4 regions of the Bradyrhizobium sp. BRP23 genome follow, and region 1 is predicted to be linked to each of the others. Evidence: predicted binding sites of a transcription regulator. Region 1 holds the regulator's gene; each other region holds the start of a gene.
The links. The regulator LexA, encoded in region 1, represses DNA repair genes until DNA is damaged. The targets are predictions, from matches to a motif close to TGTTCNNNNTGTGTTCNG.

Region 1 (7,690 bases):
GCATCTGGGATTCCGCCATGGTGTCCATCCGCCCCTTTAGCTCGGGCGGCACGTCCTGGAGGATCTCGATGTCGGGCGCGATGCCCTGGGCCTGGATCGAGCGGCCCGACGGCGTGTAGTAGCGCGCCGTGGTCAGCGCCAGCGCGCCATTGCCAGAGCCGAGCGGGATGATGGTCTGCACCGAGCCCTTGCCGAACGATCGCGTGCCGATCAACGTCGCGCGCTTGTGGTCGTGCAGCGCACCGGCAACGATCTCCGAGGCCGAGGCCGAGCCGCCGTTGATCAGCACCACGATCGGCTTGCCTTTGGTGAGGTCGCCGCCATGGGCGGTGAAGCGCTGGGTTTCTTCCGGACTGCGGCCGCGGGTCGAAACGACCTCGCCGCGCTGCAAGAAGGCGCTCGACACCGACACGGCCTGGTCGAGCAGGCCGCCCGGATTGTTGCGCAGATCAACCACGTAGCCGGCGAGCTTCTCCGGCGGGACCTGCTTGGAGACCGAGGCGATCGCCTTCTTCAGGCCGTCGGCGGTCTGCTCGTTGAACGAGGTGATGCGGATATAGCCGATGTCGCCGTTCTCGACGCGGAAGCGCACCGGACGCACATGAATGATCTCGCGCGTGATCGCAACCTCGAGCGGCGCATCCGCGCCCTTGCGGATGATGGTCAGCTTGGTCTTGGTGTCGACCGGTCCCTTCATCTTGTTGACCGCCTGCTCGAGCGTCATGCCCTGCACGGCCTCGCCGTCGATCTTGCCGATGAGGTCGCCGGACATGATGCCGGCCTTCGAAGCCGGCGTGTCGTCGATCGGCGAGACGACCTTGACGAGGCCATCCTCCATCGTGACCTCGATGCCAAGCCCGCCGAACTCGCCGGAGGTGGTCTCCTGCATCTCGGTCCAGGCCTTGGCGTTCATGTAGCGCGAATGCGGGTCGAGCGAGGTCACCATGCCGGTGATCGCCCCCTCGATCAGCTTGGCATTGTCCGGCTTCTCGACATAGCTGGCCTTGACCCGCTCGAACACCGCGCCGAACAGATTGAGCTGGGAATAAGCATCATTCGCGCTCACTGCCGCCCGCGCTGCCCATACGCCGCCCTGCGGGCTCGCTACCAGAAGGGTCAGGCACGCTCCCGTGAGCGCGCCCAGGGGGAACAGCAGGGTTTTCCGCATGAAGGTGCCTTTTGCTTGGCGTTTCTCTTGAGGCTGGGAGACGCCATGCAAATGGCGATCCAGTCCATCTCTCACAATACCATTCTGGTTTCTTCAAGGCCGGGATGCCGCGCTGGCGGATACACCGAAGAAATCCCTTCGCCTTGGCCTAAACTTTTGGCAACGTTCCGAAACTGTTTCGAAGCAACACGACACCGGTCCGGGCCGCCCGCGCCTCGCAGCTATGCGATTTTAGGATGGTTTTGGAGGGCCGGACGCGATAGGCGATGCCGACAAGACTTCAAATTCTCGGGAGGACAACAATGAATGAAGCGCCCCGCATCCGGCCGGAACGGAACGTCGAGCTCGGCGCCAGCGACGAGCCGTTCCAGAACCTGCACGAGTTCATCCGGAAGGCGCGCGCCAACCTCAACCAGAATGCCTGGGACTACATCATCGGCGCCGCCGAGACCGAGACCACGATGCGGCGCAACCGCATGGCGCTCGACGAGATCGCCTTCCGCCCGCGCGTGCTGCGCGACGTGCGCAGGATCGATGGCAGCGTCGAGCAGTTCGGCCGCAAGCTGCGTCTGCCGGTGGTGCTGGCTCCCGTCGGCGCACTCGAGATCTTCGATCCGGATGGCGCGGCGAGCGTCGCGCGCGCTGCGGGCAGGTTCGGCGCGGCGCACATGCTGAGCTCGGTGTCCGAGCCCGGCCTCGAGACGACCGCCGAGGCTGCCCCCGATGCACTGCGTCTCTATCAACTCTATGTCCGCGGCGACGATGCCTTCGTCGCCGCCGTGGTCGACCGGGCCGAGAAGAACGCCTATGCCGCCTTCTGCCTGACCGTCGACACCGCCCATTACAGCCGTCGTGAACGTGACATCGCCAAGCGCTACGTTCGCGAGAGCCGCCTGCGCGCCACCGGCGGCGATTTCCAGAAGGGCCTGGAGTGGCGGACCGTGAAGATGATCAAGGACACGTTCAAAATTCCGCTGATCCTCAAGGGTATCGCCACGGCCGAGGATGCGCAGATCGCGCTCGATCACGGCGTCGAGTGGATCTACGTCTCCAACCATGGCGGACGCCAGCTCGACCACGGCCGCGGCGCCATGCACGTGCTGCCGGAGATCGTCGACGCCGTGAAGGGCCGCGCCAGGATCATGGTCGACGGCGGCTTTTGCCGCGGCACCGACATCGTCAAGGCGATCGCGGCGGGCGCCGACCTCGTCGGCATCGGCCGGCTGCAATGCTGGGCGCTGGCGGCAGCCGGCGAAGCCGGCGTCGCGCGGATGCTGGAGTTGCTCGAAGACGAGGTGCTGCGCTGCCTCGGCCTCCTGGGCGCCACCTCATTCGCCGAGCTCGACAAATCCTGCCTGCATCCGGCGGCCGCCACCAACGCGCCCAGCGTGTTCAGCGCGTTCCCGCTGTTCGACCACGAGCCCTATCGTTACTGACGCGCCATACCGAAGTGAAAAGGACGCAATGACATCGCTCTCTCCCGGCAGCGCGGATGCGCTGCTGTTCGACCTCGGGCGCGTTGTGCTCGACATCGACTTCTCCAAGGCGATCGCCTGCTGGGCGGGACATGCCGGCTGCCAGCCCGAGGCCATCATCGCGCGCTATGTGCGCGACGAGGCCTACCGGTTGCACGAGATGGGCAAGATCAGCGATGGGGACTATTTCGCCTCGCTGCGGTCCTCGCTCGGGATCGGCATCTCGGATGCGCAATTCCTGGAAGGCTGGAACGCGATTTTCGCCGGCGAGATGCCTGATATCGCCGAGCTGCTGCCGCGGGCGGCGAAGCAGATGCCGCTCTATGCCTTCTCCAACACCAATCGGCCGCACGTCGACCATTTCTCGAAGGAATATGCCGGTCTGCTCGGCCATTTCCGCGAGCTGTATCTGTCCTCCAGCATCGGCCTGCGCAAACCGGATGCCGAGGCCTTCGACCATGTCGTGGCGGCGATCGGCGTGCCGGCCGAGCGCATCGTGTTCTTCGATGACCTCGCCGAGAACATCGAGGGAGCACGGGCGCGCGGCTTGACCGCCGTGCATGTCACCTCGCCGCGTGATGTCGGGAACGCATTGAAAGCACTGGGGATCTGAGCCGCGGGAAAGCCCGGAGCGCGCTCACTTGCCGGAACAAAAACTGCTGAAGATGTGGAACCTGATCACTTTGTGCATTTTTATACAGAGTTCCGGGAACGGAATACCACCCTTCGGACTCATGAGTCCGTTGGGACTTCTACATTGGACTGATCGACGTGCTGGGCAAGACCTATCTCACCAAGCAAGCCTCTCTCCTGCTCGAATTCGCCAGAACCACCTCGGATTCTGACCTCTCCGCCAAGCTAATCAGCAAGGCCGCCGACCTGAAATCCCAGGCGGACCCGCTGCCGGACAAGGATCAGGGTCCCAAGCCGCCCGACGTCGCGGACATCAGTCCGGGCGATCCGACGGGGCGTTGAACGATGCTGGCCGTGGCGCTCGTCATTCTCGTCCTTGCCATGGCAATCCTCGTTCCGGTCTGTCTCGCCTTCCGCATCATGCCGCGGCGGAGCTGAGCCGACCTCCTCCACCCCCTGCGACCATGCAGGATAGATCATCCCGCGTGCTGCTTTGCCTCACGGCTGCACTCGGCTAGAACTCTCGCCGCCCATTGACTGATGTGCTCAGCAGGAGTTCGCCCGTGGCCCTGATGCCGGTTTCTGACGCGCTTGCCGCGGTGTTGGCCGGCGTCGAGCCGCTGGCTGAACAGATGGTTTGCCTCGACGAGGCCTACCATCGTGTGCTCGCCCGCGATGTCGCGGCGCGGCGCACGCAGCCGCCGGAGGCGATGTCGGCGATGGACGGCTATGCCGTGCGCACGGCCGACGCGGCAAACGATTCGAGGTTGACCGTCGTCGGCGAGGTCGCGGCGGGCCGGCCGTTCGCGGGAAGCGTCGGCCCCGGCGAAGCCGTGCGGATCTTCACCGGCGGCGTCGTTCCCGACGGCGCCGATGCCGTCGTGATCCAGGAGGACACGGCTGCCGACGGCAAACATGTGACGATCAAGGAAGCCGCCATTTTCGGCCGGCACATCCGCCCTGCAGGCGTCGACTTCCGCGAAGGCGACGTGCTGCTGCGCAAGGGAATCCGTCTCACCGAGCGCGATCTCGCCCTTGCCGCCGGAATGAATCATCCGCATCTCGCCGTCATCCGCCGCCCGAGGGTTGCCGTTCTCGCCACCGGCGACGAGCTCGTGATGCCGGGCACCACGCCTGGTCGCGGCCAGATCGTCTATTCCAACGGCTATGCCCTGCATGCGCTCGCCCGCAGCGAGGGCGCCGAGACCATCGACCTCGGAATTGCCGCCGATACACTGGAGGCGACGTCCGCCGGCATCCGCCGCGCGCGCGAGAGCGGCGCCGACATCCTGATCACGACCGGCGGTGCCTCGGTCGGCGACCACGACCTGGTCCAGCAGGCGCTCAAGGGCGAAGGCATCGCGATGGCGTTCTGGAAGATCGCGATCCGGCCGGGCAAGCCGATGATGCACGGTCGGATAGGCGCGATGCGCGTGATTGGCCTGCCCGGCAATCCCGTGTCGTCCTACGTGTGCGCCTTCCTGTTCATGGTCCCCTTGATTCGCGCCCTGTCGGGCCGTTCAGCGATTCATCATCGGCGCGAGCGCGCCGTGCTGGGCCGCGATCTCGCCGCCAACGACCAGCGCGAGGACTATCTGCGTGCGCGGCTGGAGGAGCGCGACGACGGCACGCGCGTCGCCCTTCCGGTCAGCCATCAGGACTCCTCCCTTCTTGCGAATCTCGCTGCGGCACAGGTACTTCTGGTGCGCGCACCGTTCGCGCCGAAGGCCGAGGCCGGCACGCCTTGCGAGGTGCTCCGGCTGCCCGTCTGAGCCGCCCAGCCACACGCATTCCGCGAGCTTGGCCGCGTTCACCATAAATTAAGCAGTTGCGGAACACATATCGAACATATAGTGTCCGTTCATGATTTGTTTCGAGGATGTAGCGGCTTAGTGCCGGCTTCATCGTGTCGGAATCGAACGACATCAACCGGGGGACTTTGGTCGAGATGTTGACGCGCAAACAATACGAGCTTCTGCGGTTCATCAGCGAACGTCTGAAGGAAAGCGGCGTGCCGCCGTCCTTCGACGAGATGAAGGATGCGCTCGACCTGCGCTCGAAGTCAGGCATCCATCGCCTGATCACTGCGCTCGAGGAGCGCGGCTTCATTCGCCGCCTGCCCAACCGTGCCCGTGCCATCGAGGTGATCAAGCTGCCCGAGCTCCAGGCCGCCGCCGGCAATCGCCGTGGCTTCACCCCGAGCGTGATCGAGGGCAATCTCGGCAAGGTGCGCGCGAGCTCCAGCCCGCCCGCGGACGAGGGCGAGCGCCCCGTCGCGGTGCCCGTGATGGGCCGCATCGCCGCCGGCACGCCGATCGAGGCGCTGCAGACCCGCAGCCATACCATCAGCGTGCCGCCGGACATGCTCGGCTCGGGCGAGCACTACGCGCTCGAAGTGCGCGGCGATTCGATGGTCGAGGCCGGCATCCTCGACGGCGACATGGCGCTGATCCAGCGCAACGAGACCGCCAATACCGGCGACATCGTGGTGGCATTGATCGACGACGAGGAGGCCACGCTCAAGCGCTTCCGCCGCCGCGGCGCCTCGATCGCGCTCGAGCCCGCCAATGCCGCCTACGAGGTCCGCATTCTTCCGCCGAACCGCGTGAAGATCCAGGGCAAGCTGATCGGGCTTTACCGGAAGTACTGATACGGGAAACATCAAGCGCCGCGCGCGTTTCGATCGGCATCGGCGATCCAGGATCGGAGCGGATACTTGTCCGCTCCGGCTGGACGGTTTCTCTGGTTCTGCGCCGGCTGTCCGGTCCATCTTCCCGCGCGACATTCGCCCGCGCAGGCGCGCAGCAATCTCGCTCTGCTTCACCGGTAGAGTTGTGCCGGCAGTGCTGATAGCTCCGGCCGAATGCAAGGACGCGAGGTTTGTTCCTATCGAATCCGGGAAAGATAATGTGATCGCGCGCTGCGGACGCGAGCCGCAGATTTGCCCATAACCGAGCAGAGCGTTGTATGCTTCCACTCTGATAGAGGCCTGCGCCTCGAAAGAGACGCGGGTCGCTATCCCAGCATGAGGAGCACCCGATGTGTGACTACAGCCTGCATGCCGTCGCGACGCGCCCCGCCGAAGTCGGCGAGACGATCGTCACGACAACCTTCCGCGGCACCTCGACGCGCGGTTTCGCTTCCGAAGCCGATCCCTCCGTCGCGGTCTGTCTGCTGCCGGGGACGGAGCTCGCTTTCGCCGACAACGTCCGCTACGACAACCGCTGGATCTGGACGCGCACCGTGAACTCTCGCGTCGGCAAGTTCGGCAAGATCGACCCGCACATTCCCGATCGCCATCATGACGCGATCGAATTCCCCGACGGCAAATACGTGCTGGTGACGCAGCTCGTCGAAGGCCAGCGCGCGACCGTGCTGCAATTGCCGGTGACGCAGCCAGCCCCCGAGCGCGAGCACAAGCCGCAGATCGTCGCCGACACGCGGCCCACGATCACGCGCCTGCCGATCGGCTGACGCCCTTCGGCCGACAGGCCGAGCCCGGGATTGAAATTGCCGTCGCCGGCCGAAGGCCGGCGAGCCCGGCAAGTTTGTGTTTCAGGACATTCGATCGGCGAGCCCACCGCCGCGCCTCGTCGTCGCACGAAGTTTGGGCCGTGCTGCCCGCATTTTGAACGTCCGCTCCGCAGCCAAATGACCGATGCTGTCGTGGTTTGAGGCGGCGGACACGCTCGATGAAGACCTTCATTCGCGTCGTTGAACTTTGGGTACCCGACCGGACGCGCATGCGGCTGGAATTCGGCGGCGGCCTCTACGACGATGGGCTGTCCGCGTTCAAAGCCGTCAGCGAAGAGCTGCACTTCGGATATGACGAGGGACTTCCAGGCAAGGCCTGGGCCTGTGGCCACCCCGTCATCCTCACGAAATTCGCCAACTCCTATTTCAAGCGGACCGATCAGGCCGCTGCGGCCGGCCTCACCTGCGGCGTGGCGGTGCCGGTGTTCGCGGGCGAATTCCTGCAAGCCGTGCTGGTGCTGTTCTGCGGCGACGACGAGGCGCATGTCGGCGCGATCGAACTCTGGCACAACGATCCTGATCTCTCGCATGAGATGGGGCTCGTCGATGGCTATTACGGCACCGCGGACATGTTCGAATTCAACTCCCGCCACACCAGATTTCCGCGCGGCTTCGGCCTGCCCGGACGCACCTGGAAGGCGGGCCTGCCGCTGATCATCAAGGACTTGCACGACGCCAAGAGTTTCCTGCGCTGGGAGGACGCCGCCAAGGTCGGGATCAATCTCGGCGTCGGCGTGCCCTACCGAACCGGTACCGACCAGACCTGGGTTCTGACATTCCTCTCCGCGCAGGCAACGCCGATTGCGCGACGCTTCGAGATCTGGGTCCCGAACGAGGACCGTTCGGCGCTGGTCTTTCGCGCCGGCGATTGCAGCGCGCA
Region 2 (7,690 bases), on a different contig from region 1:
TGGTGTAGACGTCGCCGATGGGGATCGCGAGGTCCTTGATCGCCGTCCCGATCTGGCGCGCCGCGTCCCTGCCCTTCTCGCTGAGCTGACGCTGGGCACTCATGTCGTCGAACTTGAAGGGATAGACATCCTTCTGGCTGTCGTCAGTCGCGGTGTGTCGGAAGATCAGGACGTAGCCGCCCTGCTTGAGCGACGAGATGAGGTCCGGTGTGTCGGCGGCTGCGTGGCGGGAGATTCCAGCCAGGAGAACAATCAGGGCGAGGCGGCAAAGCACGTTCATGCGCAAAATCCTTTGGTTGCAAAATGCCCCCGGTGGGATCGTGACGCGCAACGCGCTCGATTTCAATTGCGATCGTCAGACGAGCTCAGGTTCCCGTGAGATCCGGAACCGTCTGGTGCCGGGACGCGGCAAGGCCCGCCAGCGCCTCCTCGAGCTTCTCACGGTCGACCGGCTTGATCAGAAATCCGTTCATGCCCGCCTCGAAACAGGCATAACGATCCTCCACCAGGGTGTTGGCGGTGAGCGCCAGGATCGGCGTCCGGGAATCGCCCAGCGCGGCCTCGTGCGCGCGGATGCGCTTTGTCGCCTCGATGCCGTCGAGCTGCGGCATCTGGATGTCCATCAGCACGAGATCGTAGGGCGTGCCGGCCGATGAGGCGGCGAGCCAGGATTCCAGCGCGGCCTCGCCATGGACGGCAATGACGACGCGATGGCCGAGCTTGGTCAGCAGCGAGCGCATCAGCAAGGCGTTGATTTCGTTGTCCTCGGCGACGAGGATCGACAGGCCTTTCGCCGGTGCGGGGCCGGCGGAGACCGGCGGCGGCTCCGGCGCGAGATCGGGCGAGGCGACCTCCGGCGTCAAAGCAAGGCGTGCGGCGAGCGAGGCCGCGCGCAGCGGCTTCACCAGAAAGCCGGTGAAAGCCGGCGACAGCTTCTCGTGGCGCGAGCTCGACGTCAGCAGAACGAGGCGCTGCAAGGCATGCGCGCGGGCGGCCTCACCGAGCTGATCGGCCGCGGCTGGGCCGATCGCCCGATCGATCAGCACCGTGTGCCAGGAGCGTTCCGGCAGCAATGCTTCGGCGACCGCCGCATCTGCAACCAGGCAGGTCTGGCCGCCCCAGCGTTCGAGGCGCCGCGCGATGAGCGAGGCTTCGATGCCGTCGGCGACGAGGAGCATCGACTTGCCGGTGAGGTCGGGACTCGGAAATGCGGTCTGCCCAGCGCCGCCTTGCGACGGCGGAAGCGGCACCGCGACCTCGAAGGTCGAGCCCTTGCCCGGCTCGCTCGTGAGCGTGATCCGGCCGCCCATGCGCTTGACGATGCGCTCGCTGATGGCGAGGCCAAGTCCGGTGCCGCCATAGGTGCGGGCGACGCGCTCGTCGGCCTGCTCGAATTCGCGGAAGATGCGCTGCTGGGCTTCGGCTGCGATGCCGATGCCGGTGTCGCGAACCAGGAAGCTGATTTCGGTCGGCCAGATGCCGGGCTCGACGATCAGTGCCACGCCGCCGCTGCTCGTGAACTTGATGGCGTTGCCGGCGAGGTTGAGCAGCACCTGGCGCAACCGCGCGGCGTCGCCGACCACTTCGAGCGGCAGGCGCTCGTCGACATAGGCGGCGATCTCGAGCGACTTCGCCTGCGCGCGCGGCGCGAGCAGCTCGGTGATCTCTTCGACCAGGGTCGAGAGCGCGAAGGGACGTTGATCGAGGTCGAGCTTGCCGGCCTCGATCTTGGAATAGTCGAGCAGCTCCTCGATTAGCGCCATCAAGGCTTCGCCCGAGGTCTTCACCGCCTTGGCATAGGTCGCCTGCTCCGGCGTCAGATCGGTGTCGAGCAACAGGCCGCCCATACCGATGATGCCGTTCAGGGGGGTGCGGATCTCGTGCGAGGCCATCGCCAGGAAGCGCGACTTGGCGCGGTTGGCGGCGTCGGCCTGGTCGCGCGCGTCGGACAATGCGCGCTCGGTCTCGGTGCGGTCGGTGACGTCGCGTCCGACGCTCTGCAACTCGGCGGGCTGGCCGGCATCGAGGCGGACATAGCCCTCGCGCCAGGCGATCCAGCGCGCGCCGAGCGGGGTTGCGATCTTCTGGTCGTGGATGCGCGTGCCGCTGCTCTCGCGGGCACTGTCGCCCTGCTCCAGCACGTCGAAATCGAATCGCGTGCCGACCAGCGCGCTGCGCGCCTGTCCCGCGAGCGCGCAATAGGCCTCGTTGGCAAAGGTGATGCGGCCGTCGGTAGCGCGCAGCACGATGAGGTCGCCCTGCTGCTCGAACAGGCTGCGGGCGCGCTCTTCCGCTTCCTTCAGCTCCCAATTGCGGTCGATCAGGGCCTCATTGTGGGCGGCGAGCGTCCGCAGCCGCTTATTGACGAAGCGCAGGCGCATGCTCAGCGTCGCAAGGCCGAGGCAGGCGAGCGCGAACAGGAAGCTGGCACCGATCGCAAAGGTATGGGGATCGTAGCCGGAATTGTCCGACCGGCTGCCGGAGACGAAACCATAGGCGCCGCAAAACGTCGCCGAGAAGATCATGAAGGAGCGGATCGCGAAAGCGAGCCTCGGATGCCGTCGCCTGAAACGACGCATGCGCACCTTGATCCGGAACGTCCGACCCATCGCAACCGACCCTTGCCTGAAACCCCGCCGCCGCGTGCGACGATGGCCCGCCGACCTTGCGAACAAATTGCGGCGGTGGCGCCGCCTCCGAACAGGGTTGACGAGACGTTAACGGGTCAGAGCATGATCCGGACCCGAAGGGCCGCGTTAGCGAAAAGTGTGCAGCGGTTTTCCTTCGCGACAAACGCGGAACGCGTTTGCGCGGAGATCATGCTCAAACACAAAGCTCTAAAGCGATGCCGCCTGGAAGCGGCCATGGCCGCCGCGGGCGCCGACGATCAGCGCCGCCGCCTCGCGCGGCGAGAACGTCTTTGAGCGCACATAGATGCGGTAATCCGCCGGTCCTTCGCTGGAGAGATAGACCACCTGGCCGCCGTCGACCGGCTGCGCGGCGATCGAGACGAGACGCGTCGAAGGGCTGGCCTGGCAGGTGTCAGGCTCGGAGCCGAGGCCGTCGTCGACCACGGCAAAATCCGCGGCGTCGGCATCCTCGGTGATCTGGACCCGCACCGTCGCCTGCGCGGGATCGTCGGTGAAGGCGACATGCACGCCGGCGGTCCAGAACAGCGAGGTGAGCTCGACCGATGTGTCGCCCAGCGCGATGCAGGGATGCGATACCGATCCGATCTCGGCGCGGGCGAACACCGCAGCCGCCAGCAGGGGAACAGCCGAGGCCAGGAACTTGAAACGCAACATGACGCTCTACTCGCTAGGCCCCGGGAACTCACAACCGAAACGCGTCGGGCCTTATGGTTTGCAGAGCGTAAAGGAAAGTCGTTACCGCCGGGTTGATGCGCGGAATGATCAAGCCAGCTGGCGCACATCCTCCGCGAGTGCGCGGTAGGACAGCGCTTCGGCGAGGTGCAGCCGGCCGATCTTGTCGGCATGGTCGAGGTCGGCCAGCGTGCGCGCCACCCGCAGCACGCGGTGATAGCCGCGCGCCGACAGGCGCATGGTCTCCGCGGCATCGCGCAGCAGTTTGGCGCCTTGCGCATCCGGCTTTGCGATCTCCTCCAGCACGGAGGCGGGCGCCTCGGCATTGGTGCGGACATGGGGCAGGCCTGCATCCGCATAGCGCGCCAGCTGGATGTCGCGCGCCGCCGCCACGCGGGCGGCGACCTCGGCTGATCCTTCCGACGGCGGCGGCAGGATCAGGTCGGCGGCGGTCACCGCCGGCACTTCGATGCGCAGATCGATGCGGTCCATCAGCGGACCGGAGATGCGCGCCTGGTAATCGCCGGTGCAGCGGTCGATGCGGCCGCGCTTGCAGGCATAGCCGGGCTCGAACGCATTGCCGCAGCGGCACGGATTCATCGCCGCGACGAGCATGAAGCGGGCAGGGTAGGTGACGCGGTGATTGGCGCGTGACACCGCGACCTCGCCGTTCTCGAGCGGCTGGCGCAGCGAATCCAGCACGCGCGGATCGAACTCCGGCAATTCGTCGAGGAACAGCACGCCCTGATGTGCCAGCGAGATCTCGCCGGGCTTGGCGCGCGCGCCGCCGCCGGTGAGCGCGGCCATGCTGGCGGAATGGTGCGGCGAGCGGAACGGGCGTCGCGCCGTCAGCGCGCCGCCTTCGATCTCGCCGGCGACCGAGGCGATCATCGAGACCTCGAGCAGCTCGCTCGGCGACAGCGGCGGCAGGATCGAGGGCAGGCGCGCGGCCAGCATCGATTTGCCCGCGCCTGGCGCGCCGATCATGAGCAGATGATGTCCGCCGGCGGCCGCGATCTCCAGCGCGCGCTTGGCGCTTTCCTGGCCCTTGATGTCGCGCAGGTCGAGCGTCGAGGCGGGGGCCTCGTGCACCTTCGGCGTCGGCCGCGACAGCACCTGGGTGCCCTTGAAATGGTTGGCGATCTGGATCAGCGAGTGTGCGGCAATGATCTGGATGTCCGGGCTCGCCCACGCCGCCTCGGAGCCGCAGGACGCCGGGCAGATCAGTCCTTCCTCGCGCATATTGGCGCCGATCGCGGCGGGAAGGACGCCGGCCACCGGCGCGATCGAGCCGTCGAGGCCGAGCTCGCCGAGCACGGTGAAGCCGGTCAGCGCATCCGGGGGGATCGCGCCGATCGCGGCCATCAGCCCGAGCGCGATCGGCAGGTCGTAATGGCTGCCCTCCTTCGGCAGGTCGGCCGGGGCCAGATTGACGATGATCCGCCGCGCCGGCAGCGCCAGCCCCGAGGCGATCAGCGCCGAGCGCACCCGCTCGCGCGCCTCCGATACCGCCTTGTCCGGCAAGCCGACGATGGCAAAGGCCGGCAGGCCAGGCGCGACCTGCACCTGCACGTCGACCGCGCGGGCCTCGATCCCCTCAAAGGCGACGGTAGAAACCCGCTGAACCATGCCGAACCAGCCTGCCCATTGCTGCAATTAAGGGTAGCAGAGCGCGGCCGTTTCCGCAAGAACAATACGGGAACAATCGCTTGGCGGCCGATCAAATCCTAACCAGGCGTAAACGCGGTCCCGACACTACGTCTCGAATGCCAGCTTCTCTCCTCAGCACATTCCAACGAATGTCCGCTACTCCTAGGGCTGCGGGATGGGCCGTGGTCTAACGGGTGAACAGTTCAAATGCTTGCAAATCGCCGGAGAAGCGAACGTCGGGTGTGCAGCCGTCTCGCCAAGATTCATTTTGGCGCGGGCTCGCTGCCGCGGGATTGCACGATCACGGACATTTCGGATGGCGGCGTGAAAGTGGTGGCGGAATTTCTGGAAGTGCCGCCGCAATTCACCATCATCTTCGCGCCTGATTATTCCCGCCAATGCCGCCTGCGCTGGCGCATCGGCTGCGAATTCGGCGCCGAGTTCGTCGACTGAACCTCAACAGGCGCGCCTCCTTAACGGGACTTTAGCGTTAATGGGTAAGCATCTCTGATCAGTTGCCGAGTGATCAGAGTATGCCCAAGCGTTCGTTCCTCGCCTTATCCCCGGCGGGATATCTGTGTTCCGCCGTCCTGATCCTCGCCCTCGGCGGCTGTCAGACGGCCGGCATCGACGACGTCACCGGTGCGCTCGGCGGCAAGCGGGAGTCCGCCGCCAAGTTTGACGGCAAGTCCGACAGCAAGGCCGACCCCACGCCGGAGATGGACGCACTTCGCGAGCGTTATCGCGCCAAGCCGAGCGATCCCGCCATTGCTCTCGAATACGGCAAGGCGCTGCGTGGCAGCGGCCAGCGCGCGCAGGCGGTCGCAGTGCTGGAGCAGGCCGTGCTCGCCCGTCCCGGCAACAAGGCGCTGCTCGCCGGCTACGGCCGCGCCCTCGCCGACAACGGCAATTTCCAGCAGGCCTTCGACGTCCTCGGCCGGGCGCATTCGCCCGAGGATCCCGATTGGCGCATCCTGTCGGCGCAAGGGGCTGTGCTCGATCAGCTCGGCCGCAACGAGGAAGCCCAGCAATATTACGCCGCGGCGTTGAAGATCGTGCCGAACGAGCCGACCGTGCTGTCCAATCTCGGCCTGTCCTACATGCTGCAAAATAATCTCTCGAAGGCCGAACAGGTGCTCGGCCGCGCCCATCAGCGCAATCAGAACGATGCGCGGGTCCGCGCCAATCTGGCGCTCGTGCTGGGATTGCAGGGTCGCGAGGCCGAGGCCGAAATCCTCGTCAAGGCAGATCTGCCGCCGGACCAGGGCGCGGCCAAGGTCGCGGCGCTGAAGCAGCTGCTGGCGAAAAAGCAGCAGCGGGCGGACAGGTAGTCCGCCCTAGAGCATGATCCGGACCCGAAGGGCCGCGTCAGCGCAAAGTGTGAAGCGGTTTTCCCTCGCGACAAACGCGGAAGGCGTTTGCGCGGAGATCATGCTCAAATAAGCCGCGCCTACGACGCCTTGCGATGCGGGGCCGAGCTGCGCCCCGACTTGCCCTTCAGCTTCTTCAAAAGCGGCTCGAGCAGCGAGCGCTTCGGCTTCTTCACCTCGCCGCGGCCGGCGAGGCGGTTCGCCATATTCTGGAACAGAACGGTGGTGCGGTGGGTCCTGGAGACCTCCGCGATCATCTGGCCGTTATTGGCCGCGGTCGAGAACAGTTTCGAATCGAACGGGATCACCGCGATCGGCTGGCTCTCCATGGTCTTGGCGAAGGCCTTGACCTCGATCTCCGCACGCTTGTGCATGCCGACCTGGTTGAGGCAGTACAGCGGCGGCCGGTCGTTCGGTCGCGCCGCCTTCAGCACGCTCAGCATGTTCTTGGTGTTGCGTAGATTGGCGAGATCGGGCTCGGCCACGATCACGATGTCGTCGGCGTTCACCAGCGCGCGCCGGGTCCAGCCGGACCATTGATGGGGCACGTCGAGCACGATGCAGGGCGTCGTCATGCGCAGCGTGTCGAACACGGCATCGAAGGCTTCAGCACCGAAATCGTAGACGCGGTCGAGCGTGGCGGGCGCTGCCAGGAGGCTGAGGCGATCGGTGCATTTGGCGAGCAGGCGCTCCATCAGCGCCGTGTCCGGCCGGTCCTGCGACAGCACCGCGTTGGCGATGCCCTGCACCGGATCCTGGTTGTAGTCGAGGCCCGCGGTGCCGAAGGCGAGGTCGAGATCGATCACGACGGAATCGAGCGAGAGATCGCGGGCAATGGTCCAGGCCAGATTATGCGCGACGGTGGACGCGCCGACGCCGCCCTTGGCGCCGACCACGGCGATGACGCGGCCGGTGATGATGGCTTCCGAGGCCGAGAACAGGCTGCAGATCGAGCGGACCACGTCGATGGTCTCGACCGGGCCGACCACGTAATCGTTGACGCCGCGGCGCACCAGCTCGCGATAGGGCGCGGTGTCGCTGGGGCTGCCGATCACGACCACGCGTGTGCCGGGATCGCAGACGCCGGCGAGGTCGTCCAGTCCTTCGAGGATGTCGCGCGTGCCGTCGGACTCGATGACGATCACGTTCGGCGTCGGCATCGATTCATAGGCTTCGATCGCCGCGGCGAGGCCGCCGTCCTTGGCGCTGAGATGGGCCTTGGCGAGCCGGCGGTCCTGGCCAGCCGCGGTCACCGCCTTGAGCGTCTGCTCGGTCTCGCAGAAGGCTTGCACCGAAATGCGAGGAACCGGGGCGATGTGTTCCTCGGGATGCTGCGGATCGTCCGCG
Region 3 (7,690 bases), on a different contig from region 1:
TCGCCGCCAGCCACACGCCCTCGGCACGGCTCGCCTTCAGCTTTGCGAGGACATCCAGCGCCCGCGCCAGCTCGAAACGATGCGGCAGCGTCAACACCAGGAGCTGGCCTTCCGAGAATTCCAGGAGATCGTCAAGCCTGAGATGACACTCGCCCTTTTCGATCCGCGTGATGTCATCGCCACGCTTGCCCCTTGTCAGGAGCTGGCACAGCCGGCCATAGGCCGCGCGATCGCGTGGATAGACCAGGATGTCGGGCGTGCCGTCGATGAAGACGATGCGAGCGCCGATCAACAGTTTCGGCTTGTGCAGCACCTCGTCATTGTCGAGCTCCTGATAGGCGCGCACCACGCCGGCAAGCGTGTTGTGGTCGGCAATGCCGATCGCGGGAATCCCGAGCTTGCTCGCCTGATGCACATAGGCGCGCGGATCCGAGCCGCCGCGCAGGAAGGAGAAATTGGTGGTGATGCCGATCTCGGCATAGCTAAGCGTATTCATGCGAAGAGACCGTGCACATACCAGCCGGGAGACGCAGGCTTGCCGTCACCGTCGAACACCTCGCCTTCATAGAGACCGTCGCGAAAGATCCAGAAGCGCAGGCCTTCGGCATCCTCGATGCGGAAATAATCCCGCGTCAGCTGCTTGCCGTCCTGCCGCCACCATTCCATCGCGATGCGCTCGGGCCCCTCTACCCGCACCACCGCATGCAGCGCGCGCCGCCAGGTGAATTGATGCGGCGGACCGTCTGGCACGGTCGCGAACGGCACCTTGATCGGCTCCGGCTTGTCGAACAGCCGCAAGGGACGCAGCGGCGGCTCGCTCGCGACGCGCGCCGGCCATTCGGCCTGCATGGCAGCAGCGAGATGATGCTGCGCCGATGCGGCCAGCACCGCGCTTTCGGGGATGTGGGTATCCTGCGGCAGGTGCACGACGACACGCCTGCCGCCGATCCGCGCGGCGATGCGGTCGATCAGCGCCGCGAGTTCGTCATTGTCGTGGACATGGGCATCGAGATCGCGCTGCTCCTGCACCACGATCTCGGTGCGGCTCGCCGACAATCGCACCATGTCGAAGCCGAAACCGGGATCGAGGGGATCGGCGAGGGCATCGAGCCGCTCGCGGAACAAGCGGTCGACCACGGCGCTTCGCGTCACCGGACGCCCGGTCTCGACCGTGATCGTGCGCACCACGCCGTCGGTGCGGAAGAACGCGGCTTCAAGCCGCCGCGCGCCTTTGCCCTGCTTCTCCATGGACGCGATCAACGTGTCGGCGAGCCGCGACAGCGTCATCGCGATCATGGTGTCGGTTGCGATCGGCTCGGCAAAGCGCTTCTCGACGATGTAATCGGGCAGCGGTTTGCGCGGGCTGATCGGCGCATCACCCTGCCCCAGCGCATGGGCGAGCAGCGTGGAGAAGCGCGCGCCGAACCGCGCCGTGATCTCGGAGGCGCTGCGCGAGGCGACGTCGCCGATGGTCTTCAGCCCGGCACGGCGCAGGCCGGTGGTGATGGCTTCACCCGCACCGAGCGCGGAGACTGGAAACGACCTGATCGCCTCCGCCTCGCCGCCATCGGCCACGATGGTGCCGGATACCTGCCGCGTCAGCGTGCGGGCGCAGACCGAGGTGCCCGCGATCGCCGCGCTGACGGCAAAGCCTTGCCGGTCGAGCGCCCGGACCAATGTCCGCAACAGCGCGGCCTCGCCGCCGAACAGATGCGCGCAACCGGTGATGTCCAGGAACAGCCCGTGCGGTGGATCGAGCGCCACCAGCGGCGTGAAGCGGTCGCACCAATCGGCGATGTCGCTGAGCGTCTTCGTATCGGCCACGGTATCGGCGTCGAACACACGCAAATCCGGGCACATCGCCCGCGCATTGGCCAGCGGTTGGCCGATATACAGGCCGAGGCGCTCGGCGGCCTCGTCCAGCGCATGGATCACCAGCGCATTGTTGTCCTTGATGACGACAATGCTCGGCTCATGGTTGGTTTTACCCAGCCCGGCGCTGCCAAGGAACCGCTGGATCCTGTCGATGGGCAGGCGCGGCAGCCACAGGCTGAGGATACGTCGACGGTTCACTGAACTGGCACTCATCACAATTCCATTCCATGATCCACCGGCCGCAGGGGCCATGACGATTGCGCAAGAGCTCGGCATCGAACACCGGCGCGCCCCAGGCACTCCACACCGAGCCCGGCGGCGAAGGCGCCGCACGCAGCATCCATCGTGTCTCCGCGGTCGAGGGCAGCGGCTGCGCGGCCATCCGCAGCAAGAGGCCGGTCACGCCCGAGCCTTGCGCGGCCAGCGTCAGCTTGCGGCTCGCCACCAGATCGAACTGCCTGGTCTCGCCCCAGAGCTCGAGCACGACGGCGCCCAGCGCATCGCAGGCGAGCGCGTCGGCCGAGGTGCGTAGCGCGCTCTCGACATCGGCGGCGCGCACCATCACCACACAGCGCGGATCGAGGCCGAGCTCGGATAGCCCGCTCATCGACAGCGCGCCGGTTTCGAGCTCCGAAAAATCCTGCCGCACCCACAATAGCGGCCGGCGTGCGCTCACGCGTCCCGCAAGGCCCATGACAAACCCCGTCGCGGCCGCGCCCTGTCGCCCCTCGCAAAACACCTCGTGGATCGCCGCGCGCGCGAGCCCGCCCTTCAGCGCGGCGTCGGCCGCGCCATGGCCGAGTACGATGCGATCGCGCGGATGCACGACTTCCGCCGTCTCGATGCGCTCGATCTGGCCGCGCAGGATCGCAAGCGCGCTCATACGTGCGCCGCTCATGCTCGCCGCTCCTCAGAGGTGATTGCCGATGGCTCTCAAAAAGAGAACCAGCGGCTGGCTCATTTGTTCATGATATGTTCTAATATAAAGCTAACGGCGCCGGCAGAGTCAATCGAATTGGCGCATCCAAAGATTCATGAGCGGAATCAAAGAGATTCAAACATGGACGTACAACGCAAGCTGGAGATTCTGGCGGATGCCGCCAAATACGACGCATCCTGCGCCTCCAGCGGTACCGAGAAGCGGGATTCCAGCGACGGCAAGGGCATGGGCTCGACCGCGCCGGGCATGGGCATCTGCCATTCCTACGCGCCGGACGGACGCTGCATCTCCCTGCTCAAGGTGCTGCTGACCAACGCCTGCAATTACGATTGCCTTTATTGCGTCAACCGCGCCTCCTCGAATGTCCCACGCGCCCGCTTCACCATCGACGAATTGGTCAGGCTCACGCTCGACTTCTACCGGCGCAATTACATCGAGGGCCTGTTTCTCTCCTCCGGCATCATCCGCAGCCCTGATTACACGATGGAGCAAGTGGTGAGCGTCGCGCGAAAACTGCGCGAGGAGCATCATTTCCGCGGCTACATCCATCTGAAGACCATTCCCGAGGCCGACGACGCGCTGATCGCCGAGGCCGGCAAATATGCCGACCGCCTTTCGATCAACATCGAGATGCCTGAGGAGACGAGCCTGCAGCAATTCGCGCCGGAGAAGGACGTGCGCGCGATCCGCCGCACCATGGGCCGGCTGCGGCTGAAGCTGGACGAGGCCGAGGAGAGCCGCAGCGCCAAGACGAAGGCCAAACCGCAGCGCTTCGCGCCCGCCGGACAAAGCACGCAGATGATCGTCGGCGCAGATAGCGCCTCCGATCACACCATTCTCCACACCAGCGCCAATCTCTACGGCGCCTACCGGCTGCGGCGCGTCTATTACTCCGCCTTCAGCCCGATCCCCGATGCCAGCCGCGCGCTGCCCCTGCGCGCGCCGCCGCTGCTGCGCGAGCACCGGCTCTACCAGGCCGACTGGCTGATGCGGTTCTACGGCTTCGATGTCGGCGAGATCGTCGACGACAGCGCGATGCTGCCGCTCGACATCGATCCCAAGCTGGCCTGGGCGCTGCGCCACCGCGACCGCTTCCCGCTCGACGTCAACCGCGCCAGCCGCGAGGAGCTGCTGCGCGTTCCGGGCTTCGGCACCAGGACGGTCGAACGCATCCTCGCGACGCGGCGCACCACCACGATCCGCCTCGCCGATCTCGCGCGGCTGCATGTGCCCCGCAACAAGGCGCTGCCGTTCATCGTCCTCAGCGATCACCGTCCCTCACCGCATCGTCTCGATGCCGCCGGGTTGATCGAACGGTTCAAGCCGAAAGCAACGCAACTGGGATTTGGCTTCTGATGCAGTACATCATGCTCGACACCGAAACCGATTTCGACGGCTGGCGCAAAGCCGCGCGCAGCCTCGTGCTCCATCACGTGCCGCCCGGCGCGGTCACCTGGACCGTGCAGGGCCACGAAGCCGAGCTGTTCGCACCGTCCTCGCCGTCTCCAATCCTCGAGGTGAACGACGGCACGTTCACCGTCTCGGCAAAATTCGTCGAGCTTGCCAAGGCGGCGATCCTGCATCGCGACGGCGAGCGCTTTGCGATCCTGTATCGCCTGCTGTTCCGGCTGAAGGACAATCACGATCTCATTGAGGTCGCGACCGACCCCGATGTCGCGCTTGTCACGGCCATGGCGAAAGCGGTCTATCGCGACGAGCACAAGATGCATGCCTTCGTGCGCTTCCGCGAGATCGGCCGGGAACGCCAGGCGCACTACGTCGCCTGGTTCGAGCCGGAGCATCACGTCGTCGAGCTCGCCGCGCCGTTCTTCGCCAAGCGCTTTGCCGACATGCCCTGGTCGATCCTGACGCCGGACCTCTGCGCGCATTGGGACGGCCATGCGCTCTCGTTCACGCCGGGCGTCAGCAAGAGCGAGGCGCCGGGCGAAGACCGGCTGGAGGAAACCTGGCGGCGCTACTATGCCAGCATCTTCAATCCGGCCCGGCTCAAGGTGAAGGCGATGCAGGCCGAGATGCCGAAGAAATATTGGAGGAACCTGCCCGAGGCTTCGATCATTAAGCCCTTGATCGAGGACGCCGAGCGCATGACCGGCGCCATGATCGCCAATGCCGCAACCGATACGCACAAGCCTCAGAAGCGGCCGGAGGCTCCGATGAAACGCAAGTCAGCTGCCGACGATCTCGAAACGCTCCGCGAGGAGGCCGCGCATTGCCGCGCCTGCCATCTCTACAAGGACGCGACACAGACCGTGTTCGGCGAAGGGCCGAAGAATGCCAACATCATGCTGGTCGGCGAGCAGCCCGGCGACAAGGAAGACCTCGCCGGCCATCCCTTCGTCGGCCCGGCCGGGCAAATGCTCGATCGCGCACTGGAGGAGGCCGGCGTCGACCGCAAGAAGGTCTATGTCACCAACGCGGTGAAGCACTTCAAATTCGTGCCGCGCGGAAAGATCCGCCTGCACCAGAAGCCGAACACACCTGAGATCCGGGCGTGCCGGCAATGGTATGAGCGGGAAGTATCGGCGATCCAGCCCGATCTCATCGTGGCAATGGGCGCCACTGCCGCGCAGAGCGTGTTCGGCAAGATCACCCCCATCGGCAAGAACCGCGGCCGGCTGATCGAGCTTCCCGAAGGCCGCAAGGCGCTGGTGACCGTGCACCCGTCCTATTTGCTGCGACTGCCTGATCCCGAAGCCAAGGTTCTGGAATATCGGCGCTTCGTCGAAGATCTGAAGATCGCCGCCGGCCTGCAGAAGAAGGCCGCACGGGCTGCGTGAATACAGTGGGAAATGGCTTCACGCCGTTGTCGACGATCCGATTTCTCAAATAGACAAGGACCCGTGGAATGCACGGGCCCTTCATCTGTGCTTCGGACCCGGTCCTACGACGCCGCGAGCTGCTCCTCGACCAGCTTCACCCAATAGGACGTGCCGTAGACGATCGCCTCGTCGTTGAAATTGTAGGCGGGATGATGCAGGCCGGCGCTGTCGCCGTTGCCGCAGAAGATGAAGGCGCCGGGCCGCGCTTCCAGCATGTAGGCGAAATCCTCGCCGCCCATCAGCGGCGCCATCTCGTGGACATGGGCCTCGCCCGCGACCTGCGTGGCGATGCGCCGTGCCACCTCGGTCTCCGCCGCATGATTGTTCACGACCGGATAATTGCGCTTGTAGTGCAGGTCGATCTTGGCGCCCGTGATCTGCGCCATGCCCGCCACGACTTCATGCACGCGCTTCTCGACCAGCTTGCGCACCTCCGGCGACAGCGTGCGGATGGTGCCTCTCAGGGTCGCAGTCTGCGGAATGACATTGCGGGCGTTGCCGGCGTGGAATTCGCAAATCGATACGACCGCCGATTCCAGGGGATCGACGCTGCGCGAGACGATCGACTGCAGGGCCGTGATCACCTGCGCGCCGACCAGCACGGAATCGATGCATTTGTGCGGACGCGCGGCGTGGCCGCCGACGCCCTCGATCATGATGTCGACCTCGTCGGTCGCCGCCATGATGGGGCCTGGCCTGATCGCGAACGAGCCGACCGGGATGCCCGGGCCGTTGTGCATGCCATAGACCTGTTCGATGCCGAACCGCTCCATCAGGCCGTCCTTGACCATGGCCGCGCCGCCGGCGCCACCCTCCTCGGCGGGCTGGAAGATCACCACGGCATCGCCCGCGAAATTGCGCGTCTCGGCGAGATAGCGGGCCGCGCCGAGCAGCATCGCGGTGTGGCCGTCATGGCCGCAGGCGTGCATCTTGCCGGGGATCTTGGAGGCGTAAGGCAGATTGGTCTGCTCCTCGACCGGCAGCGCGTCCATGTCGGCACGCATGCCGATCACCTTGAGCCCCTCGCCGGTCGGCTTGTTGCCCTTGATAACGCCGACGACGCCGGTCTGGCCGAGACCGGTCACGACTTCGTCGCAGCCGAACTCCCGCAACCGGTCAGCAACGAATGCTGCGGTGCGGTGGACATCGTACAACAGCTCGGGGTGCTGATGGATGTCCCGCCGCCAGGCCTGGATATCGGGTTGAAGGTCGGCGACGCGGTTCACGATGGGCATGGAAGGTCTCGAACTGTTGGAAATGCAGGTCTGTCTACCATGCAAGCGTCGGTCCACCCAACCGCCGGCAATCGGGGTCTAGCCCTGTTCACCCGGCATGGCCGGGCTTGTCCCGGTCGGCTGCGTCTGCCTATTAACGGAAAGCAAAGAGACCATCCGGGTGGAAGCAGAATGCCGAGGCGACTTGAAGGTGAGTTTGACTACATTGTCGTCGGAGCCGGCACCGCGGGCTGCATCGTCGCCAACCGGCTGTCGGCTGTCCCAGGCAACCGCGTTCTCATCCTTGAAGCTGGTGGCGACGACAACTGGATCTGGTTCCATATCCCGGTCGGCTATCTCTTCGCGATCGGCAATCCGCGTTCGGACTGGATGTTCAAGACCGAGGCCGAGCCCGGCCTGAACGGCCGCTCGCTGGCCTATCCGCGCGGCAAGGTGATCGGCGGCTGCTCGGCGATCAACGCCATGATCTCGATGCGCGGACAGGCTGCCGACTACGATCATTGGCGCCAGCTTGGCCTGACCGGCTGGGGCTATGACGACGTGCTGCCGTTGTTCAAGCGCCTCGAGGACCACTTCCTCGGCGCCAGCGAGCATCACGGCGCCGGCGGTGGCTGGCGTATCGAAGCGCCGCGGCTGTCATGGGCCATTCTCGACGCGGTCGGTGACGCCGCCGAGGAGATGGGCATCAAGCGCATCCCGGATTTCAACACCGGCGACAACGAAGGCACCAGCTATTTCCACGTCAACCAGAAGCGCGGCCGGCGCTGGTCCTCGGCGCGCGGCTTCCTCAAGCCGGCCTT
Region 4 (7,690 bases), 120 kb from region 1:
TTGTGACGTCTCGTCGCAGACTACGCGACGCTCGCGCCCGTCGGAATGGCCCGACGGGCGCGATCTCGTTCAGGAGGCACTATCGGCTGCGAGGAACGGCGGGTGGATGAGTCCCGATTCGCCAGCCTCTATTCCCCGTTCGCTCCATTCCCGTTCTCGGCCTCTTCCGTGATGTGCTCGACTGACACCACGTGCTCGTCCTCGGCGGTGTCGAACACGATCACGCCTTGCGTCGAGCGGCCGGCGATGCGGATGCCTTCGACCGGGCAGCGGATCAGCTGGCCCTTGTCGGTGACCAGCATGATTTGATCCGCCTCCTCCACGGGGAACGAGGCGACGAGATTGCCGTTGCGGTTGTTGACGCTCATGGCGACGATGCCTTTGCCGCCGCGGCCGGTGGTGCGGTACTCGTAGGACGAGGTCCGCTTGCCGTAGCCGTTGACGGAGACGGTCAGCACGACCTGCTCCTGCGCCGACATCTCGACATAGCGCTCCTGCGGGAGCTGGAAGCTGCCCGAGGTCTCCTCGGCCTCGGCATCGGCCGGCGCCTCGTCTGCGGCGGCTTCGCCCGCGACCGCGCGGCGCATCTTCAAATAGGCCGAGCGCTCGTCCGAGGTGGTGTCGACGTGGCGCAGGATCGCCAGCGAAATCACCTTGTCGCCTTCGCCGAGCGCAATACCGCGCACGCCCATCGAGGTGCGCCCGGTGAATACGCGCACATCGGTGACGGGGAAGCGGATGCACTGGCCGCCGGCAGCGGTCAGCAGCACGTCGTCGCGCTCGGTGCAGATCTGCACGTCGACGATCGCCTCGTTGTCGTCGAGCTTCATGGCGATGATGCCGGAGCGGCGGACGTCGACGAAGTCGGACAGCTTGTTGCGCCGGACGTTGCCGCCCGTGGTCGCGAACATCACGTCGAGCTGGCCCCAGGTCGATTCATCCTCCGGCAGCGGCATGATGGTGGTGATGCGCTCGCCCTGCTCCAGCGGCAGGATGTTGATCATGGCCTTGCCGCGCGCGTTCGGCGCGGCCATCGGCAGCCGCCAGACCTTTTCCTTGTAGACCTGGCCGCGCGAGGAGAAGAACAGCACCGGAGTATGGGTCGAGGCGACGAAGAGCCGGCTGACGAAATCCTCGTCGCGGGTCTGCATGCCGGAGCGGCCCTTGCCGCCACGGCGCTGCGCCCGGTAGGCCGACAGCGGCACGCGCTTGACGTAGCCGGCGTGCGAGACCGTGACGACCATGTCCTCGCGCTGGATCAGGTCCTCGTCCTCGACCTCGCCCTCCTGCTCCATGATCACGGTGCGGCGGGGCGTGGCGAACTCGGTCTTCACCTCGGCAAGCTCGGTCTTGATGATGTCCAGGATGCGCGCGCGTGAGCGCAGGATCGCGAGATAGTCGCCGATCTCCCCGGCGAGCTTCGACAGCTCGCCGCCAATCTCGTCGCGGCCGAGCGCGGTGAGACGTGCGAGACGCAATTCGAGGATCGCCCTCGCCTGCTCCAGCGAGAGGCGGATCGTGCCGTCCTCGTTGATCCGGTGACGCGGGTCATCGATCAGCGTGATGATGTCCTCGACGTCGCGCGCGGGCCAATCGCGCGTCATTAGGGTGTCACGGGCCGCCGCCGGTGTCGGCGAGGTGCGGATCACCTTGATGATCTCGTCGATGTTGGCGACCGCGATGGCGAGGCCGACCTGCTCATGGGCGCGCTCACGCGCCTTGCGCAGCTTGTACTTGGTGCGCCGGGTAACGACCTGCTCGCGGAAGCCGACGAAGATCGTCAACATATCCTTCAAGTTCATCGTCTGCGGACGCCCGGAATCGAGCGCAACCGCGTTGACGCCGAAGCTCGTCTGCAGCGGGGTGAACTTGTAGAGCTGGTTCAGTACCACGTCGGGCACGGCGTCGCGCTTGAGCTCGACGACGACGCGATAGCCCTCGCGGTCGGACTCGTCGCGCAGGTCGGAGATGCCCTCGATCTTCTTTTCCTTGTAGAGCTCGGCGATGCGCTCGACCATCGTCGCCTTGTTCACCTGATACGGAATCTCGGTGATGACGATCGCCTCTCGATCCTTGCGAATGGTCTCGAACGTGACCTTGCCGCGCATCACGATGGAGCCACGGCCGAGATGGTAGGCGCTGCGGATGCCCTGGCGTCCAAGGATGATGCCGCCAGTCGGGAAATCCGGGCCGGGAATGATGTTGATGAGCTCGTCGATGGTCAGCGAGGGATTGTCGATCAGCGCAATACAGGCGTCGATCACCTCGCCGAGATTGTGCGGCGGGATGTTGGTCGCCATGCCGACGGCAATGCCGCCCGCGCCGTTGACCAGCAGGTTCGGGAACCGCGCCGGCAGGACCACCGGCTCCTTCTCGGAACCGTCGTAATTGTCCTGGAAGTCGACGGTGTCGCTGTCGATGTCCTCGAGCAGCTTCAGCGCGATCTTGGTCAGGCGGGACTCGGTGTAGCGCATGGCCGCCGCCGGGTCGCCGTCGACCGAGCCGAAATTGCCCTGCCCGTCCACCAGCAACTCGCGCATCGAGAAGTCCTGCGCCATGCGCACCAGCGCGTCGTAGATCGCCTGGTCGCCATGAGGGTGGTATTTACCCATGACGTCACCGACGATACCGGCGGACTTCTTGTGCTTCTTGTCGGGCGTGAAGCCCTGCTCGTTCATCGAGAACAGGATGCGCCGATGCACCGGCTTCAGGCCGTCGCGCGCATCGGGCAGCGCGCGCGACACGATCACGCTCATGGCGTAATCGAGGTAGGACTTCTTCATCTCGTCGAGGATGGAGACGGGGCGAATGTCCGAGGGTTGCGCCGGCTGGTCGCCGGGCTTGTTATCGTCGTCAGCCAAGGGGAAATCCGGTGAGGTTTTATCTGGGAATCATATAGCGCATCACACCCCTGATAACCACCCTTGCCGAGCTTTGGGGAAGCGCTTTTTCCCACTGTTTTTCCAGAGACTTACGCCCTTCGCGCCACGGCCGCGGACGGGGCCGGAACGGACTGGGCGGAACCGGCTCTCACGCCCCGAAAGTCACCCGGTGCATGATGCGCCCAGGCACCAGCGTGAACAGTCCCGCCACCACCAGGGCGCCGAAGAAGATCAAGATCATCATCCGCCGGTGGTCGGCGACGCGATGGGTGCGCGCACGCCATACCGCCAGCGGCAGCACCGCCAGGGTGAAGATCGACAAGAAATGGATCGGGCTGAACGGCCCGACCAGACGGATCTCGTGGATCCAGAACGACGAGGCGGCCACGAACACCATCAGGACCACCCAGATCCAGCCGATAGTCCGGTGCGGCAGCGTGCCCTTGGGGGCGGAGAACTGGAAGAGGCCAAGCACAAGGGCGGCCATTGCGGCAAAGGCATGCAGCGGGACCACCGGCGCGGCCTCAAGCAGCGGCGCAAGGCTCATGCAGGGCTTCCTCGTGTCCGGCGGAGACTGATGTGAGTATGATTAACATAAAAGTTAATATCATTCACATCACATCTCGCCGAAGACTTGAGGCGCACATAAGCTTAGGCCGGAAAAGCCGTCGACCAAAGAACTGTATTTATGTAGCAGGAACTCTCGGAAGCCCGCCCGAAAAGCACCGACCAATCATCCCGCCGATACCTGACCGATCGTCTCCGAGAGCGGCAAAGTGACCAACGTCCTTTTCGTCTGCAGCGCCAATCGCCTCCGCAGCCCTACCGCCGAGCAGGTGTTTTCGACCTGGCCCGGGATCGAGACCGACTCGGCCGGCATTTCGAACGGCGCGGACGTCTTGCTGTCCGCCGAGCAGATTGAATGGGCCGACGTCATCTTCGTCATGGAAAAGACCCACCGGACCAAGCTGAATCGGAAATTCCGCTCCAGCTTGTACAACAAACGGGTCATCTGTCTCGACATTCCGGACGACTATGAATTCATGGATCCTGTCCTGGTGCGGATCCTTGAAAACCGAGTTGGCCGTTATCTGCGCCGAGACTAGCCGCCTCTTCCGAAGTTCTAGAACGGGATATCGTCGTCCATGTCGCTGTTGCGGCCGCCGCCGGCGGCAACGGGACGGCGCGGCGCGCTGCTGACGGGTCCGGAGGAGCCGAAGTCGCCGCCCGGCTCGTCGCCGAAGCTGCCACCTCCGCCGCCGCCACCGCGGCCGTCCAGCATCGTCAGCGTTGAGTTGAAGCCCTGCAGCACGACCTCGGTCGAGTATTTCTCGACGCCGCTCTGGTCGGTGTACTTGCGGGTCTGGAGCGCGCCTTCGATGTAAACCTTTGCGCCCTTCTTCAGATACTGTTCGACGATCTTGCAAAGCGGCTCAGAGAAGATCACGACGCGATGCCACTCCGTCTTCTCCTTGCGCTCGCCGGTGTTCTTGTCGCGCCAGGTCTCCGAGGTCGCGATGCTCAAATTCGCGATCGGCCGCCCGTCCTGGGTGCGGCGGATTTCGGGATCCTTGCCGAGATTTCCAACCAGAATGACCTTGTTGACGCTTCCCGCCATCGCCGCTCTCCACTCCGAATGCCACTGAATTTCAAAAGGGCGAATCCGCTGCCCGCGTTCCTCTGCGCCCGCTAGGGCGACCCTATACGCTTGCGGGCACCGATCAGCCTGCCACCCCCAAGGTTATCCCCACATATAGCATCGCGCGCACGTTTGTTCCAGATTTGTTCTTCATCATGGGCGGGCAGACATTTTCCCGCGTGCCGCGAAAAACGTCAGCCCCGAATGGAACCTTTTCGAGTTCCCTTGAATAGGAAAAAACTCTTAACATTCATCAAGTTGGAACCCATTCAATCAATCCGCAAGTGTGGCATTCCGGAGACGGACTCTGCCCTTTCCTTAGGCTACCTTTGCCTTGGAATTGATTCATATGGGTGTCGCGTCTGATCAGCCGCTTCGGGGACTTTCATGAAGCGGACGAAACTTGGGGAGACTGCAATGAATAAGATTCTTTTCGGCGTAATCAGTGCAATGGCATTGGGGCTGTCGGCTCCGGCAAGCGCGGCGGATATGGCTGCGCGTCCCTACACCAAGGCTCCGGCCCCGGCGGTCGCCGCGGTTTACGACTGGAGCGGCTTCTACATCGGCGTCAACGGCGGCGGCGGCACGAGCCGCAAGTGCTGGGACTTCGTGACCCCGGTCACGGGCGTTCTGGTGGCTGAAGGCTGTCACGATGCGACCGGCGGCACGGTCGGTGGTCAGATCGGCTACCGCTGGCAGTCGGCCAATTGGGTGTTCGGCCTCGAGGGCCAGGGCAACTGGGCTGACTTCTCGGGGGACAACGTCAGCCTCCTCTTCCCTGGAAGCGCTTTGGTCACCGGTGATCGTAACCGCTCTCACATCGATGCTTTTGGCCTGATCACGGGCCAGGTCGGTTACGCCTGGAACAACGTGCTGCTCTATGTGAAGGGCGGCGCCGCCGTAGTCGGGGACAAGTACGACGTCTATGCCGCGCCTGGCACGCCTGGCGCCGGCACGCTGCTGGCGTCGGCTCGCGAGACCCGCTGGGGCGGCACCGTTGGCGCCGGCCTGGAATTCGGATTTGCTCCGAACTGGACGCTCGGCGTCGAGTACAACCACATCTTCCTCGGCGACCGTACGATCGCCTTCACGACGCCTGCGGGCGTTGCCTTCGGGAGCGATCGCATCAGTCAGGACGTCGACATGGGTCTAGTCCGCCTGAATTATCGCTTCGGCGGCCCGTTGGTCGCGAGGTACTGATATCCCTCTCATTTCGCGAGCAAATGGAAGGGCCGGCCCTGCGCCGGCCCTTCTTTTTTTCGGCACATGCCTGGACGTAAATAAGTCAGTAACCATCACCTTTTGGACTGTTGTGGCTTTTCGGAGACACAACTTGCGGCTTTGGTGGTGTAAAGACGGCGTCAGTTGGGCCGTTTGAGTCCGCTGCCCTTCCGCCACGGAAGGCAACAACAGAAACTGGGACTGGGATTAAGTTGAAAATGAAGAAGGTTTTGTTGGCTTCGGCCTGTTTGTTCGCTCTCGCGGCCCCCGCTTCGGCTGCTGATCTGGCAGCCCGCCCCTACACCAAGGCGCCTGCGCCTGTTGCCTCGGTCTACAACTGGACCGGCTTTTACCTGGGTATCGTCGGTGGCGGCGCCTGGGAAAACAGCTCCGATGATCCGCGCATGCAGGGCGGTTTCGTCGGCGGCACCGTTGGCTACAACTGGCAGACCTCCAACGTCGTGTTCGGCATCGAAGCTGATGGCGCGTGGGCTGACGTAAACGCCTCGGCGACCGGTCTTGTTGATTTTGGTGGCGCCCTCGTTCCCACGACGGTCAGTTCGCGTATCGACGCGCTCGGCACCGTGCGTGGTCGCATCGGCTGGCTCGCTTCCCCGAGCGTCCTGCTGTACGCCACGGGTGGTTACGCCTGGATCAACAACAAGATCAGCGTCAGCGCGCCCCCTGTTCTGAGCCTCTCGGAGAGCCAGTTCCATTCGGGCTGGACGGTCGGCGCGGGCGTCGAGGCGATGTTTGCTCCGAACTGGTCGGTCAAGGGCGAGTACCTCTATCGCAGCCTGGGCGGCGAGACCTACTTCTCGGGCGTCTTCCCGGTCAACACCGGCACTCTCGACCTCCACACCGTGCAGGTCGGCGTGAACTACCACTTCGGCGGCCCGGTCGTCGCCAAGTACTGAGCTTCGTCTCTGACGCATCATCGTCACGAAAGGCCGGCCTCGCGCCGGCCTTTTTGTTTGTTGCGGCCGCCCGTTCGCTCGCGCTTTTCGAAGGGGTGTGGCCGCTGGGTGACACAACCTTTGGCTTCAATGGTGTAAAAGCAATGACGTTGCTTGAGTCATAAGGTCCGCTGCTCTTCCGCTCTCCGGAAGACCGGAATGAGAAATGGAAGTGGGGAATGGATATGAAGAAGCTTTTGCTGGCTTCGGCCAGCTTGTTCGCACTCAGCGCGTTGGCACCGGCCTCGGCGGCCGATTTGGCAGCCCGCCCCTACACCAAGGCTCCGGTGGCACCGATCGCGGTGTACAACTGGAGCGGTTTCTACCTCGGCGCCAACGCCGGCGGTGGCTGGAGCCGCAACTGTTGGGATCTCACCAGTGTCGGCCCCTTCGTGGTCGCTCCGGCGGTGGCCGAAGGTTGTCACAATGCGACCGGCGCACTCGTCGGCGGCCAGATCGGTTATCGCTGGCAGTCCGCCAACTGGGTATTCGGTCTCGAAGCCCAGGGGGACTGGGCTGACCTGAAGGGTTCGAACATCAGCTCGCCTGCCGCGCTCGCGCCGCTGGTGAACGAGACCAGGATCGACGCCATTGGCCTCTTCACTGGCCAGGTCGGTTATGCCTGGAACAACGTGCTTTGGTACGTGAAGGGCGGCGCTGCCGTCACTCACAACAAGTACACTGGCAGTTTTGGCGGCGTTACGCTCGACACCGCGAACGAAACGCGCTGGGGCGGTACCGTCGGCACCGGCATAGAATTCGGCTTCGCCCCGAACTGGTCGGTCGCTGTCGAATACAACCACCTGTTCATGGGCAGGCACAACGAGACCTTCACCTTCCTCGGCGTGACCACTCGCACCGACAGCATCAAGCAGGACGTGGACATGGCTACCGTTCGACTCAACTACACCTTCGGTGGCCCGGTGGTCGCGAAGTACTGAACTTCCCTGCCGAGGTCACATCGTCACGAAAGGCCGGCCTCGCGCCGGCCT

Region 2: I6F24_RS30985 (YifB family Mg chelatase-like AAA ATPase) is a predicted target of LexA. The motif match lies at 5,010-5,027, and genes of this name have one in related genera.
Region 3: I6F24_RS01880 (DNA repair protein) is a predicted target of LexA. The motif match lies at 2,838-2,855, and genes of this name have one in related genera.
Region 4: I6F24_RS22045 (single-stranded DNA-binding protein) is a predicted target of LexA. The motif match lies at 4,655-4,672, and genes of this name have one in related genera.

Annotation. Positions count from the first base shown of each region.
Region 1 covers NZ_JADYVW010000008.1:177,002-184,691, forward strand. The annotation lists gene I6F24_RS22615 (S41 family peptidase) at 1-1,168, opposite strand, end outside; gene I6F24_RS22620 (alpha-hydroxy acid oxidase) at 1,471-2,604, shown strand; gene I6F24_RS22625 (HAD family phosphatase) at 2,633-3,256, shown strand; gene I6F24_RS22630 (hypothetical protein) at 3,415-3,618, shown strand; gene glp (gephyrin-like molybdotransferase Glp) at 3,840-5,048, shown strand; gene lexA (transcriptional repressor LexA) at 5,225-5,926, shown strand; gene I6F24_RS22645 (hypothetical protein) at 6,316-6,750, shown strand; gene I6F24_RS22650 (GAF domain-containing protein) at 6,969-7,690, shown strand, end outside.
Region 2 covers NZ_JADYVW010000015.1:137,755-145,444, forward strand. The annotation lists gene I6F24_RS30970 (histidine phosphatase family protein) at 1-280, opposite strand, end outside; gene I6F24_RS30975 (PAS domain-containing hybrid sensor histidine kinase/response regulator) at 366-2,609, opposite strand; gene I6F24_RS30980 (hypothetical protein) at 2,838-3,305, opposite strand; gene I6F24_RS30985 (YifB family Mg chelatase-like AAA ATPase) at 3,414-4,952, opposite strand; gene I6F24_RS30990 (PilZ domain-containing protein) at 5,181-5,426, shown strand; gene I6F24_RS30995 (tetratricopeptide repeat protein) at 5,507-6,304, shown strand; gene I6F24_RS31000 (AAA family ATPase) at 6,424-7,690, opposite strand, start outside.
Region 3 covers NZ_JADYVW010000001.1:403,244-410,933, forward strand. The annotation lists gene I6F24_RS01870 (error-prone DNA polymerase) at 1-496, opposite strand, end outside; gene I6F24_RS01875 (DNA polymerase Y family protein) at 493-2,088, opposite strand; gene I6F24_RS01880 (DNA repair protein) at 1,985-2,773, opposite strand; gene I6F24_RS01885 (putative DNA modification/repair radical SAM protein) at 2,936-4,171, shown strand; gene I6F24_RS01890 (UdgX family uracil-DNA binding protein) at 4,171-5,613, shown strand; gene I6F24_RS01895 (M20 aminoacylase family protein) at 5,718-6,890, opposite strand; gene I6F24_RS01900 (GMC family oxidoreductase N-terminal domain-containing protein) at 7,062-7,690, shown strand, end outside.
Region 4 covers NZ_JADYVW010000008.1:56,047-63,736, forward strand. The annotation lists gene gyrA (DNA gyrase subunit A) at 129-2,861, opposite strand; gene I6F24_RS22035 (DUF2306 domain-containing protein) at 3,031-3,429, opposite strand; gene I6F24_RS22040 (low molecular weight protein tyrosine phosphatase family protein) at 3,659-3,988, shown strand; gene I6F24_RS22045 (single-stranded DNA-binding protein) at 4,006-4,500, opposite strand; gene I6F24_RS22050 (outer membrane beta-barrel protein) at 4,939-5,721, shown strand; gene I6F24_RS22055 (outer membrane protein) at 5,961-6,659, shown strand; gene I6F24_RS22060 (outer membrane beta-barrel protein) at 6,884-7,639, shown strand.